Regions from separate parts of the Shinella sp. G-2 genome, predicted to be linked through region 2. Evidence: predicted binding sites of a transcription regulator. Region 2 holds the regulator's gene; each other region holds the start of a gene.
What was found. The regulator LexA, encoded in region 2, represses DNA repair genes until DNA is damaged. The targets are predictions, from matches to a motif close to TGTTCNNNNTGTGTTCNG.

Region 1 (4,763 bases), on a different contig from region 2:
CCGCGCACGCGAGGCTGTCCGGTGGCTGAGGTAAAGGCTTTGCGGGCGCTTTGCAAGCGTAATACATGCGCCGTCGGGCGCGGGCGAGGTATAGAATTCTAATCCTCGTCCTCGCCGGGAAAACCGGTGAGTCGGTCCGTTTCCCGCCGTTCCCGCTTGGTCGGCCGCCCGGTGCCCCGTTCGCGCGTCGCCTGCGCAAAAAGAGTGCGCTCCTCGCGGGGCGGCGGAGGCGGCGTCATGTCGCTGTAGAGAAGGCGCGCTTCCTCATAGGGACCGCGGCGTTCGCCGGGTTGAAGCACTTTCACGACCATGTCGTGCCGGTCGAGCGACAGCACGATCACATCGCCGGGCCGCACCATGTGCGAGGGCTGGCGGACACTTGCGCCGTTGATGCTGACATCGCCCGCTTCCACCGACTTGGCCGCCAGCGAACGGGACTTGCGCAGCCGCGCGAAGAACAGCCATTTGTCGATGCGCTGTCGCGCCTGACCTGCCGGCTGTCCCTCGTCGCGTGCCATGGACTTACTTCTTCAGCTGCTCCTTGAGCGCTGCGAGCTTGGCGAAGGGTGAATCCGGGTCGATCGGCTTTTCCTTGCGGGGCGGCCGGGCCTCGAACTTCGCCTGCTGCGGCTTGCCGCCGCGCTCGTTGCGCTCGCCGCGGTCCGGGCGGTTGCCGCCCTGCGGCTTTCCGTCGCGGCCCTTGGCCTGATCCGGGCGGCCTCGGCCGCCACCGTCGCGGCGCTCGCCGCGTTCGTTCCGTTCACCGCGCTCGCCCGAGGGCTGGCCGCGACGATCGCCGCTACGGCGTTCGCCCTGGCCCTGACGATCACCCTGACGCTCGCCACCCTGGCGATGACCGCCCTGGCGCTGGTTGTCGTGACGCGAACCCGGACGCCAGAGCAGGACCGGCTTGGCTTCGGCCGGATCGCCTTCGGCGGCGGCTTCCGCTGCTGCCGGGGCTTCCGCGACCTCGGCGGCCGGCGCCTCGGTGCTTGCCGCCGGCGCCTCGCTGTCGTCCGATGCGTCGGCATCGTGCTCGTCAGAGGTTTCTGCTGCGGCTTCCACCGGGGTTTCGGCTGCGGCCGCAGACGGCGCCTGTGCGGCGAGGAAGGCGGCTGCCTCCTCGGCCTTCACGCTGTCGGCGCGGTAACCGAGACCCTTCAGGATTTCTTCCATGTCATCCGGCGTCGCGCCGAGGATGGAGAGCATAGCGGTCGTCGCCATGAAGCGGCGGCCGTCATAGGCGCCGTCTGGGCGCGGCGTGCCGGGCTTCCACTGCAGCAGCGGGCGGATGAGATCGGCGAGGCGCTCCAGAATGTCGATGCGCACGGCGCGCTTGCCGAGGAAACGGAAGCCGGCGAGCTTGTAGAAGGCGCGCTCATAGCTCGGATCTGTGACGACGGAGGTGCGACCGGCGGCGAGCACGGGAATGAGGTCGCCATAACCGGGCTTGTCGAGGCCGTCATTCTTCAGCGCCCAGAGCAGCGTGATCAGCTCGGCCGGGGCCGGCTTCAGCAGCGCGGGCATGAAGATGTGGTAGGCGCCGAAGCGGATGCCGTGCTTGCGCATGGAGGCGCGGGCGTCCTGGTCGAGCGACTTCACGTCGTCGGCGACGTCGCGGCGGAAGAGCACGCCGAGATTTTCCACGAGCTGGAAGGCGAGGCCCTTGGCAAGGCCCTGCAGGTCTTCCGCGCGGGAAAGATCGTCGAGCGGCTTCAGCACGGTCGCGATATGGTGATTGACGAAACGTTCGATGCGGGCGGCGACATGGTCGCGCGCGTTGCCGGTCAGCTGCTCGTCGGAGAGCAGGATGACGCGCGGGCGCATGATATGGTCGGACGCGGCAAGACGGGCGACGGGATCGCCGAGCCAGCGCACCGTGCCGTCGGAGCCGAGCGCGAGATCGGCATTGCCGGCGGCGTGCAGGCGTGCGGCCCGGGCCTCGAACTCCAGCGCAAGCGCCTTCTGCGCGGCGGCCTGCACGGCCTTCGCGTCGGGACCTTCCGTTCCGGAGGCGAGCGTGAACCGGAACCCGGCCAACTGCCCTACGTGATGTCCTTCTACGAAGACATCGCCATTCACACTGATTTCAGCTTCCAGCATCGCATTCTCTCTCAGGCGCTTCATGAGCACAGATGTCCTGCGATCAACAAAGCGTTTCGTCAACCGTTCATGTAGCGCATCGGACAATCGGTCTTCGATTTCCCGCGTCTTTTCCTGCCAGTGTGTCGGATCGGCAAGCCATCCGGGCCGATTCGACACATAGGTCCAGGTCCTTATCTGCGCGATTCGCGCCGAAAGCGTGTCGATTTCGCCATCGGTGCGATCGGCCCGGCGCACCTGGTCCGCCATGAAGTCTTCGTTAACCGTGCCGCGTTTTACGAGGTCCGCATAGAGCGTCGAGATGAGGTCGGCGTGCTGGGCGGGCGTGATGCGGCGATAGTCCGGCAGCGCGCAGGCCTCCCAGAGCTTTTCGACACGCTCGGGCGTGGTGGCGAGGTCGCGGACATCGGGGTAGCGCGAAAGATGTTCCAGCGCCTGCTGGTCGACGGCCGGCAGCGCCCGCGTCAGGCCGTTGATCGGCGGCGGGGCGTCGAGCGACTGGCGGAGCGCCTGCAGCGAGGCATAGTCGAAGCGCGTCGTGCGCCATTGCAGCACCTTGATGGGATCGAAGTGATGCGTCTCGATGCGCTTCACCAGCTCGTCGTCGAAGGGATCGACCCGGCCGGTCACGCCGAAGGTGCCGTCGCGCAGGTGCCGGCCGGCGCGGCCGGCGATCTGCGCGAGTTCGGCGGGGTTGAGGTTGCGGAACTGGTAGCCGTCGAACTTGCGGTCCTGCGCGAAGGCGACATGGTCGACGTCGAGATTGAGGCCCATGCCGATGGCATCGGTGGCGACGAGATATTCGACGTCGCCTTCCTGGTAGAGCGCGACCTGGGCATTGCGGGTGCGCGGGCTGAGCGCGCCGAGGACGACGGCAGCCCCGCCGCGCTGGCGGCGGATCAGCTCGGCGATGGCATAGACCTCGTCGGCCGAGAAGGCGACGATGGCGGTGCGCTGCGGCAGACGGGTGATCTTCTTGGAGCCGGCATAGAAGAGCTGGGAGAGGCGCGGCCGCTCGATGACATGGATGCCGGGCAGGAGCTGCTCGAGGATCGGCTTCATGGTGGCCGCGCCGAGCAGCAGCGTCTCGTCGCGGCCACGCAGGTGCAGCACCCGGTCGGTGAAGATGTGGCCGCGCTCGAGGTCGCCGGCCAGCTGCACCTCGTCGATGGCGACGAAGGCGGCGCGTGTCTCGCGCGGCATCGCCTCCACGGTGCAGACCGAAAAGCGCGCCATATGCGGCGTGATCTTCTCCTCGCCGGTGACGAGGGCGACATTGTGCTGGCCGACCTTCTCGACGAGCCGCGTATAGACCTCGCGCGCGAGCAGCCGCAGAGGCAGGCCGATAATGCCTGTCTCATGGGCCACCATGCGCTCGATTGCGTAGTGGGTCTTGCCCGTGTTGGTCGGGCCGAGCACCGCGGTGACCCCGCGGCCGCTCAAGATCATGGGTGCTTGCGACAAGTCACGTCCCGGCAGGTTTCAAACGTCGGCTCACAGATGCCCATCGGGGCGGGGAATGGCAAGAGGCAAGGCGAAATGCGGCGGTTTTGGGGGCTTTTTGCCGGCGCCCTGGAACAGGGTGCGAACGAAACGGAGACGAATCGCTGACTCGGCGCGATTCCGGGTTTGTTCACCGCAAGGGGTAGGCGGCTCCCAGATCGGGAGCCACGAAATATTGAATCGGATCAAATGGTAAGCGGCGATGCGCGCCGGCGGGAACCGTCACGCCGGATGATCGTGCAGATCCGCGCCATCCCAGCCGCCGCCGGCCTCGTAGAGCGGGAAGACCTCTTCCGTGAGATAGGGGCCGCCGCCGACCGATTCCTTCGAGGACATCAGCACGAAGCGATTCACGGTGAAGGGGGCGGTGTAGAAATTGCCGCGACCGGTGAGATAATGGGCGACGTCCTCAGGGCGGGCGTTGCGCAGGCGGGCGAGCGTGACATGGGGGGTGAACTTGCGCGGATCGGCCGGCAGGCCGAGGCGCTGGCAGATCCGCTCGATTTCGCCCTGGAGGGCATACATTTCCGGGGCGGGCGTCACGCTGGCATAGACGGAATGGGGTTTCTTCGAGCCGAAGGAGCCCATGCCGGAGAGGGAGAGCTGGAATTCCGGCCGCTCGATGCGGTCGAGCCTGTCGACCACCTCGTCGGCGGTGCGCCCGTCGATATCGCCGATGAAGCGCAGGGTGATGTGGAAATTCTCGACATCGATCCAGCGGGCTCCGGGAAGGCCGCCCCTCAGAAGCGAGAGGCTCATTGCCGCATTCCGCGGCACTTCGAGGGCAACGAAAAGTCTCGGCATGGCGACTTCTCCCTACTGGAATGTACCGTCAGCGAATCACGCAACGGATTTTTAGGCAACCCTTATTTCGCACCCGCGAAAACTACTCCCCCGCCTTTATGGACGCGAGGAAGGCTTCCGCCGCGGGAAGGAACGACCGGACCATGACGTCCACGCCCTCGGGATTGGGATGCATGCCGTCCTCGATCTGCAGGTTCGCATGCGTCACCACGCCGTCGAGGAAGAAGGGATAGAGCGGCACGCCATGTTTGTCCGCGAGGCGCTTGTAGATGCCGTTGAAGCGCTCGGCATAGTCCGCGCCCATGTTGGGCGGTGCCATCATGCCGGCGAGCAGCACCGCGATGCCGCGCTCC
Region 2 (4,763 bases):
TGCGCAAGGACGACGTGACGGCCGCCACGCGCGAACTGCTCACCGGCGACGCCGGCATGCTGGCGGCGGAATGATGGCCGACGACGGCCGCACGCTCACCCATATCGACGCCTCCGGCGAAGCCAACATGGTGGATGTCGGCGACAAGGCCGAGACGGTGCGCATCGCCGTCGCCGAGGGCTTCATCCGCATGGCGCCGGCGACGCTCGACCTCATCCTCAAGGGCGATGCCAAGAAAGGCGACGTGATCGGCACGGCGCGCCTTGCCGGCATCATGGCCGCCAAGCAGACGGCAAGCCTCATCCCCCTCTGCCACCCGCTGATGCTGACCAAGGTGGCGTTGGAGATCCGCGAGGACCGTGCGCTTCCCGGCCTCAGGGTCGAGGCCATGGCCAAGCTCACCGGCCGCACCGGCGTGGAAATGGAGGCTCTGACGGCCGTCAGCGTCGCCTGCCTCACCGTCTACGACATGGCGAAGGCCGCCGACCGCGAAATGGAAATCGGCGGCGTGCGCCTCCGGGAAAAATCCGGCGGCCGTTCGGGCGACTACAAGCGGGAAGACGCCTGATGGCCCTCCTGCCCGTCGCCGACGCCCTAGAGCGCCTGCTGTCGGCGGCGAAGCCGGTTCGCCGGGTGGAGACGGTTGCGCTGCACGAGGCGGAAGGCCGCGTGCTCGCCGAGGACGTCGCCGCCCGCCTCACCCAGCCGCCCTTCGACAATTCCGCCATGGATGGCTACGCCGTCCGTCACGCCGACATCGCCGAGCGCGGCGCGATCCTCACGGTCGCCGGCACCTCGGCCGCCGGCCATGCCTTCATGGGCACCGCCGGGCGGGGCGAGGCCGTGCGTATCTTCACCGGCGCACCGCTGCCCGCCTTTGCCGATACGGTTCTTCTTCAGGAAGATGCCGAAGTCCTCGAGGACGGCCGCATCCGCACGACGTTCCTCACGCCGAAAGGCCGGCATATCCGCCCGCGCGGCCAGGATTTCTCCGAAGGCGACGTGGTGCTGAAGGCCGGAGACGTGCTCGATGCCGGCCGCCTGACGGTCGCGGCCGCGATGAACCATGCCCATCTTGCCGTCTATGCCCGCCCCCGCATCGCCGTGCTGGCGACCGGCGACGAACTCGTGCCGCCGGGCACGCCACCCGGCGCCAGCCAGATCATCGCCTCCAACACCTATGGCGTTTCGGCCATCGCGCGGGCCGCGGGCGCGGAGATCATCGACCTCGGCATCGTCGGCGACGACAAGCAGGCCCTGCTTGCGGCCGTGCGCAAGGCCCTGGCGCAGGACATCGACGTGCTCGTCACGCTCGGCGGCGCTTCGGTCGGCGATTTCGACCTCGTCCAGCCGGTGCTCGGCGAGGCCGGCATGGAACTCGATTTCTGGCGCATCGCCATGCGCCCCGGCAAGCCCCTGATGGTCGGCCGCCTCGGCCCCGTGCAGTTCGTCGGCCTTCCCGGCAATCCCGTTTCCAGCCTCGTCTGCGCCCATCTCTTCCTCGAACCGCTGGTCCGCCGCCTCGCCCATCTGCCGCCGAAGAACCGGCTGCGGCAGGCCGTGGCCGCCGTGCCGCTCAAGGAAAACGACCATCGGCAGGACTATGTGCGGGCGCGAATCGCGCTCGACCCGGCGGGCAACCTGACGGTCACGCCCTTCGACAAGCAGGATTCTTCCATGATGCAGGTCTTCGCGAAAGCCGAAGGTCTGCTGGTTCGTCCCCCCAATGCCCCTGCGGCCTCGGCGGGCGCGCCCTGCACGGTCCTCCTGCTGCGCGATCCCGCCGCCTGAACAGTATTATTGTTTCAGCGGCCTCTTGCAGAACACATATGGAACAGATAGTGTATGTTCTGGATTTGTTTCACGATTCTCGGTGGAGAGGCCATGCTGACGCGCAAACAACAGGAACTGCTCCTGTTCATTCACGAGCGTATGAAGGAATCCGGCATTCCTCCGTCCTTCGACGAGATGAAGGATGCCCTGGATCTCGCCTCCAAATCTGGCATCCATCGCCTCATCACCGCGCTCGAAGAGCGCGGCTTCATCCGCCGCCTGCCCAACCGGGCGCGCGCGCTTGAAGTCATCAAGCTGCCGGACGCCTATTCGCCGAGCCTGCAGCCGCGTCGCGGCTTCTCGCCCTCCGTCATCGAAGGCAGCCGTGGCAAGCAGCCGGCGGCGCCCGCACCCGTGCAGCGCAGTGCGCCTTCTGCGGTCGAGATGTCCTCCTCGGTCTCCGTGCCGGTCATGGGCCGCATCGCCGCCGGCGTGCCGATCTCGGCCATCCAGAACAATACCCACGACATTACCGTGCCCGCCGAGATGATCGGCAGCGGCGACCACTACGCCCTGGAAGTGAAGGGCGATTCGATGATCGAGGCCGGCATTCTCGACGGCGACACGGTCATCATCCGCAATGCCAGTAGCGCCAATCCCGGCGAGATCATCGTTGCGCTCGTCGATGACGAGGAAGCAACGCTGAAGCGCTTCCGCCGCAAGGGCGCCTCCATTGCGCTCGAAGCCGCCAACCCCGCCTACGAAACCCGCATTTTCGGGCCGGATCGCGTCAAGATCCAGGGCAAGCTCGTCGGCCTCATCCGCCGCTACAACTGAGCCGCCACCGCCGGCGTGAAACTGCCGGTGCGCCAGTCATAGGCGCGATGTCGCGCCCAGGGCCGGTCGAGCGTTTCGACCGCGGGGGTCACGATGGCGGAGGACAGAGGAGCGGCAGACAGGCGCGCGGATACACCCGTACCCGCGTCAGCCGATTGCCCCGCGTCGGCAGGTCTGATTTCCAGTGCGCCCGTTCGCCGCAAGTGGCGAGCCGTCACCAGTCGCGCGCCTGAACGGCACGCATCGATCCGCAACGGAAACGGCACGACGACGAGATCGGCATTGTCGCAGGCCGTGCCGAGAAACGCGGTGTCTTCCAGCGTGACGATCCGCCAGCCGCTCGGCGATATCGCAGCACAGAAGGCTTTCGCCTCGCAGACGAAGGCCCGCGTCTTTCCGGCCGTGGCGAACGCGTCCGTCATGGCGGCCAGGGCGTTTTGCCGGTCCGCCTTCCGGCGCGGCCGCTTCCCATCCCTGGCAGTTTCGCCTGCACCGTCGGCGGCGTTCGCTTCTTCACGAAACAGTCCGGCGGTCTTCCGCAGCTCAGGCTTCCGGTGGCCGCTCAGGCGAAGCGCGCGGCGCCATTGATCGTAGATGAAGTCCGTCGGCCGGGCGCGGTTCGTTGCGGCACTGTCGTTCTCAAGGATGGCGACGAGACGCCCGTCTTCCGATACCAGCACTTCCGGCGCCGCGCCGCCTGGCCAGAACGCAAGGCCGGCGCCGAACAGCACGAGCAGCGTCCCGGCATGCCGCAGGCGCGTGCGCAGCAGGCAGGCAAGGCCGCCGCCGAGACCGATCAGCAGGAAGGCGAGCGGGGGAATGCGGCCCGTCACGATCTCCCCCTTCCAGCCGGCCACCCAGTTCGACAGCGCGATCATCCATTCGATGCCTTTGCCCATGATGGCGAAGGGAATGGCGTCGAGACCGAAGGGCATCAGCAGCACGGCGATGAGGCCGAACGGCATGACGATGGCGCTGATCACAGGCATGGCCAGCAGATTGCCGGCGAGCCCATAGGCGGGAATGCGGTGAAAGTGGCCGACGGAATAGATCAGCGTCGCAACGCCGCCGATCAGCGAGGACAGAAGCAGTCCGCCGAGGAAGCGGCCCACCGCCCCGCCGAAAAGCTGGAACGGTCCTCCCCGCCCCTCCTGCCGCGCCGGTCGCTCCCGCCAGGCGGCATAGCCGGCAACGAGGCCGAGCGTTGCCGCATAGGACATCTGGAAACCCGGATTGGTGATGGCCGACGGTGTCACCGCAAGGATGATGATCGCCGAAAGCGCCACATTGCGCAGGCTGATGGCCGAACGGCCGAAAAGCACGGCGACGAGCATGACGCAGATCATGATCCAGGAGCGCACCGCCGAGATCGCGCCGCCCGAAACGAGAATGTAGAGCGTCACCATGACGAGCGCACCCGCGGCCGCGATCTTCTTCGTCGGATAGCGTTCGGCGAACCCCGGTATGAGCGCCAGGAGCCCGCGTGCGCCGACCAGGAAGATGCCGGCCGCCAGCACCATGTTCAGCCCCGAAATGGCAAGCACATGGGCAAGTCCCGCCTGCCGCAGAGCCTCGACCGTGTCCTCGTCGATCGCGCGCTGTTCTGCCGTCACGAGCGCGGCGGCGATCGCGCCGGCATCGCCGCCGATGCGGCTGCGGATATGCTCGGTGAGGTTGTTGCGCCAGCCCGCGATCGTCTCCCGGATACGCCCCTCGAAACCGCTTTCTCCGGCCACGACCGCCGTCGGCGCGCTGTAGAAATAGCCGATGGCGCCCGTACCCGCGAAATAGGCGTCGAAGGTGAAATCGTTGAGCCCGGCAAGGGCGGGCCCGGAGGGCGGGTTGAGACGCGCTCGCCCGTTTATGCCGCCGCCGATCGCGACCGGCTCATGCCGGCTGCGCGCAAGCACGGTCACCACGCCGGGTGCGCGTTTCAGCACCGGATCGCGCGTTGCCTCCAGCGCGATGCGATAGCGAATGGCCCCGCGCGCATCGCTTTCCCGCGCCAGCACCCGGCCGCCGATCTCGCTCGTGACGGGTGCGTCCAGAACGACCGTATTCAGCCGCGCGCTTTCGAGCGCTGCAAGCAGCATGCCCGCCGGTACGAGGAACGCCGCGCCGGCCGCAAGCGCGATCCAGTCCTCGCGATGCCT
Region 3 (4,763 bases), on a different contig from region 2:
GGCGCCACCACTCGCCAAAAATCCGCTCCGGGCCATCGGCGCGCACGACTTTTCGGCGCCTTCCGCGCCACGCAAACACTGCCGGAGGCTGGTCCGGCAGGAGCGCAATCACCTCGATGCGCTCCGGGTTTGCGAAGAGCCGCGTCGGCCGCGGCCATTTCACGGCCCAGGCCTCGCCGATGTCAGGCGCGGTCGCGGCAATCCGCCGGACCGAACGCTCCGGCACGTCGGAGGCAACGGGCGCGACGCGAAAGAGCCGGTGGCCGCGATTGCCGAGAATGTCGACCAGCGGCGTGATGTCGGCGACCTCTTCTTCGATCAGCGAGGAAGCAATCTGACGTTCCTCTAGGGGCTCGGCAAAGACGGCGACCAGCACCAGCTTCTCGATGCCGAAGCCGGGATCGATCCTCTCGATGCGGTCGCAGAGCAGCTTCGACAGGCGCGCCGGATCGCGAACTGGTTTGGCAAGACCGGCACGCAGATGCTGCCTGGTGTTGTCGACGCGATGGACGAAGAGGTCGCAGCGCCGCGCGCCAAGACCGTCTTCGGCAAGGCGAGCGGAGAGCTGGCCGACCAGCCGGCGGACATATCGGATAATCGTTTCCGGTGCGCCGATCGGCTCGGCGAAGCTCCTCGAGACCTCGACGAGCTCTGGTGTACGGATCGGCTCGATCGGCTCGGCGATCCGCCCAAACAATTGATCCAGTCGACGCGCCACCTCCGGCCCGAACCGCAGCGTTAGCGGTGCGCGCGGCATGGCGGAGAGCTGGCCGACGGTGTCGATACCAAGAACGCGCAACCCCTTGATGATCTCCGCCGGCAGCCGTAGCGCTACGATCGGCAAGTCAACAACCGTTTTCGAGACATCGCCAACGGGCACGATCGTCGTCTCCGCCGCGAGCAGCCGCGCCAGCGCGTGCGCGGCGCCCCAGCTATCGGCCACGGCCGCGCGCGCCGTCAGCCCGTGACCGCGAAAGCGATTGACGAGACCCGACAGGAGAAGGCTTTCGCCGCCCTGAAGGTGGTCGGCACCTTCTGTATCCATGACCAGGCCGTCCCCGCCATCGACGGCGACCACCGGGCTGTATTGCCGGAGCGCCCAGAGCGCCAAGCGCTCCAGCGCCACAGCATCCTCTGCCGGCGCCGCGTCGACCACCAGGAGATCGGCGATCATCGCCTGTGCTTTGCTGGCCGGCATGCCAATGCGAAGACCGAGCTTCAGGGCAGCTGGATCGGCGGCCGAGACCCAGCGTTTCGAGCCGCTGCGCGCAATCACCACGAGCGGCCTGTCAGCCGGCAACGCTTCGCCAGCGCGCCGCCGGATACGCTCGGTCGAGAGCTGCGGGAAGTAGACAGATACGACCCTTGGCATCGGGAGCTCCAATTTCAAATTCGGCGCATTCGCCCGCCTTGACGCGCATGAGTTCTGCCAGCCAGCGCGCCCTCCCGACGCCCGCGACCGGCAACCGTTGCGATGGCAGCGTGCTGATGCGCCACCGGGTCGTCGATGCCGTCGGCTGCCCATAGTCCGAGGCCTCGTTCTGTCGTCGCCATCGCCGCAGGACGATCCCCATGGCGCCCGTCCTTTCGGCGGCAAGCTGCAGGCGCCTCGAGGCGTTCATCGGCAGACGAACGAGCTCGCCGACGACCGCAGCAAGCCCGCCGAAGGACAGCCCCTCCTCCATGGCGGACAGCGCCTCCTCTTCGCGGTCGCTTTCGCAAAAGACGACGCGATCCGGATGGAGCCCCGCCTGGGCAACGGCGGGAAAAAACAGGTCCGGGCGCGTCATGCACCAGAGCACTTTGCCCCGCGACCTGGCAGCGATGCCTGCCACGAAGAGCGCCGCCGCGGCCCCGTCGACCGTCCCGCCGCCGCCACCGGCGACTTCATGCAGCGCGCCGAAGGCAAGCCCTCCGCCCGGCAATGCCCGGTCGATCTCGGTAACACCGAAAGGCAAGACCTGCCGCGCGCGCTGCGGGCTGCCTTCCAGCTGGCCGATACGCTCGCGAAGTTCCGCCAGGACGGGGTTGAGGGCATGATTGGCCACGGCAGAATTGTTGCTCCTTCGGGGTTTGCAGCGGTTTTCCAAGCTGATATGTTCATTATTTGTTCCGATTGCTCAACTGAGTCAATCGGGCCTCCGGTCCGGAAAATGTTCCTTGGCTAAGTCGTTGAAACGAATCCGTTAGCCGCATCAAGGAGATATCCGGGCGTCGGGGGTCAGGAAAATTTTCTTATGGTGTCTGGGGACAAATGGCGGCGGCGCATCTCGAAAAACTGAACGACCGGCAGCGCGAGGCGGTCGAACACGGCATTGGCCTGGCCGAGGGACAGATCGGCGGACCGCTGCTCATCATCGCGGGCGCTGGAAGCGGCAAGACCAACACGTTGGCACATCGCGTCGCCCACCTGATCGTCAACGGCGCCGATCCGCGCCGCATCCTGCTGATGACCTTTTCCCGCCGGGCTGCATCGGAAATGGCAAAGCGCGTGCAGCGCATATGCCGGCAGGTGCTCGGCGACAACGCCGCTATCATGACGGACGCGCTGGCCTGGGCGGGGACGTTTCACGGGATCGGCGCGCGGCTCTTGCGGATGTATGCCGAGCAGATCGGCCTCAGCGTCGATTTCACCATCCACGACCGCGAAGATTCTGCGGATCTCATGAACCTCGTCCGGCACGAGCTGGGCTTTTCGTCCAAGCAGAGCCGATTTCCCACGAAGGGGACCTGCATCGCGATCTATTCCCGCGTGGTCAATTCGCAGGTGTCGATCAAGGAGGTCCTGAAATCCTGGTACCCCTGGGTGCTGGAATGGGAAGAGGAGCTGAAGCAGCTTTTTGCCGCCTACACCGAGGCCAAGCAGGTGCAGAATGTCCTGGATTACGACGATCTGCTGCTCTACTGGGCGCAGATGGTTTCCGAACCAGAGCTTGCAGAGGATGTCGGCAACCGCTTCGACCACATCCTCGTCGACGAATACCAGGACACCAACCGCCTGCAGGCGTCGATCCTCATGTCGCTGGCGCCGGGCGGCCGTGGCCTGACGGTTGTCGGTGACGACGCGCAGTCGATCTATTCCTTTCGTGCGGCAACCATCCGCAACATCCTGGATTTTCCACAGGAATTCTCACCGAAGCCCGCCGACGTCATCACGCTCGACCGCAATTATCGCTCGACGCAGCCGATCCTGGCAGCGGCCAATGCCGTCATCGAATTGGCACGCGAGCGATACACGAAAAACCTCTGGACCGACCGCGCGTCGGAGCAGCGCCCGATGCTGGTGACGGTCAAGGACGAGGTCGACCAGGCCGCCTATATCGTCGAGCAGGTGCTCGCCAACCGGGAAGTGGGCGTCACCCTGAAACAGCAGGCCGTGCTGTTCAGAACGTCAAGCCATAGTAGCGCTTTGGAAATCGAACTCACGCGTCGAAACATCCCGTTCGTCAAATTTGGTGGGCTCAAGTTCCTGGACGCCGCGCACGTCAAGGATTTGCTGGCGGTCATGCGGTTTGCGCAAAACCCGCGTGACCGGGTTGCCGGCTTCAGGGTGCTGAAACTGCTGCCCGGTATCGGGCCACAGACGGCCGGCAGGATTCTCGACACGATCGCGGCCGATCCCGAGCCGCTGCAATCGCTGGCGGAAATCCCGCCACCGGCCAAGACGGGCGATGACTGGCCGGCCTTCGTGGCGCTGGTCACTGCCCTGCGGAAAGCCGAGGCAGGTTGGCCGGCAGAGATCGGTACCGTGCGAATGTGGTACGAGCCCCATCTAGATCGCATCCATGAGGATGCCGACACCCGCAAGGATGATCTCATCCAACTCGAGCAGATCGCCAGCGGGTACGCCAGCCGCGAGCGTTTCCTGACTGAGTTGACCCTCGACCCGCCGGACGCCACCAGCGACCAGGCCGGCGTGCCGTTGCTGGACGAGGACTATCTGATCCTTTCGACGATCCATAGCGCCAAGGGTCAGGAGTGGCGCGCGGTGTTCATGCTCAACGTCGTCGATGGCTGCATTCCATCCGACCTTGGCACCGGCACGACCGCCGAAATCGAGGAGGAGCGTCGGCTGCTCTACGTCGGCATGACGCGAGCGCGCGACAATCTGGCCCTGATCACGCCGCAGCGCTTCTTCACCCATGGCCAGTCCGCCACGGGAGACAGGCATGTCTACGCGTCGCGCACGCGCTTCATCCCGGCCACCTTGCTGCAGTATTTCGAGACGGCAACCTGGCCGAAGGTCTCGGCCGCGGCCAGCGAGCGGAGCGCAAATCAAATCCGCGTGGATGTCCGGGAGCGCATGCGCTCGATGTGGAAGTGAGATGAGCGAAGACGCTGCGCCATCGATAAGAAAGATCATCCATGTCGACATGGATGCCTTCTACGCATCCGTCGAGCAGCGCGACAATCCGGAACTGCGCGGCAAACCGGTCGCCGTCGGCGGCTCGGCAGCGCGTGGCGTGGTCGCCGCTGCGAGCTATGAGGCCCGCGCCTTCGGTGTGCGGTCCGCCCTGCCCTCGGTCACGGCCAAGCGGCGATGCCCTGACCTGATCTTCGTGTCACCGCGTTTTGACGTCTACCGCGCAGTTTCGGCTCAGATCCGCGAGGTGTTTGCAGAGCACGCAGACCTGATCGAGCCTTTGTCGCTCGACGAGGCTTACCTCGACGTGACACACAACAAGCAGGACATTCCATTGGCGACAGACATCGCCACCCGGATCCGAGCGCGCATCAAAGAGGTGACCGGTCTCAACGCCTCG

Region 1: the regulator LexA is predicted to act here: its motif matches at 3,677-3,694, upstream of V8U06_RS15240 (helicase-related protein).
Region 3: the regulator LexA is predicted to act here: its motif matches at 2,098-2,115, upstream of V8U06_RS19245 (ImuA family protein).

The regions. Positions count from the first base shown of each region.
Region 1 is NZ_JBBEYH010000008.1:88,156-92,918, reverse strand. It holds gene V8U06_RS15245 (RNA-binding S4 domain-containing protein) at 99-518, opposite strand; gene V8U06_RS15240 (helicase-related protein) at 523-3,552, opposite strand; gene thpR (RNA 2',3'-cyclic phosphodiesterase) at 3,829-4,410, opposite strand; gene V8U06_RS15230 (arylesterase) at 4,493-4,763, opposite strand, start outside.
Region 2 is NZ_JBBEYH010000009.1:139,973-144,735, forward strand. It holds gene trpC (indole-3-glycerol phosphate synthase TrpC) at 1-74, shown strand, start outside; gene moaC (cyclic pyranopterin monophosphate synthase MoaC) at 74-568, shown strand; gene V8U06_RS16410 (molybdopterin molybdotransferase MoeA) at 568-1,791, shown strand; gene lexA (transcriptional repressor LexA) at 1,885-2,610, shown strand; gene V8U06_RS16420 (ComEC/Rec2 family competence protein) at 2,601-4,763, opposite strand, start outside.
Region 3 is NZ_JBBEYH010000014.1:26,499-31,261, forward strand. It holds gene V8U06_RS19240 (Y-family DNA polymerase) at 1-1,372, opposite strand, end outside; gene V8U06_RS19245 (ImuA family protein) at 1,290-2,048, opposite strand; gene V8U06_RS19250 (ATP-dependent helicase) at 2,255-4,324, shown strand; gene dinB (DNA polymerase IV) at 4,326-4,763, shown strand, end outside.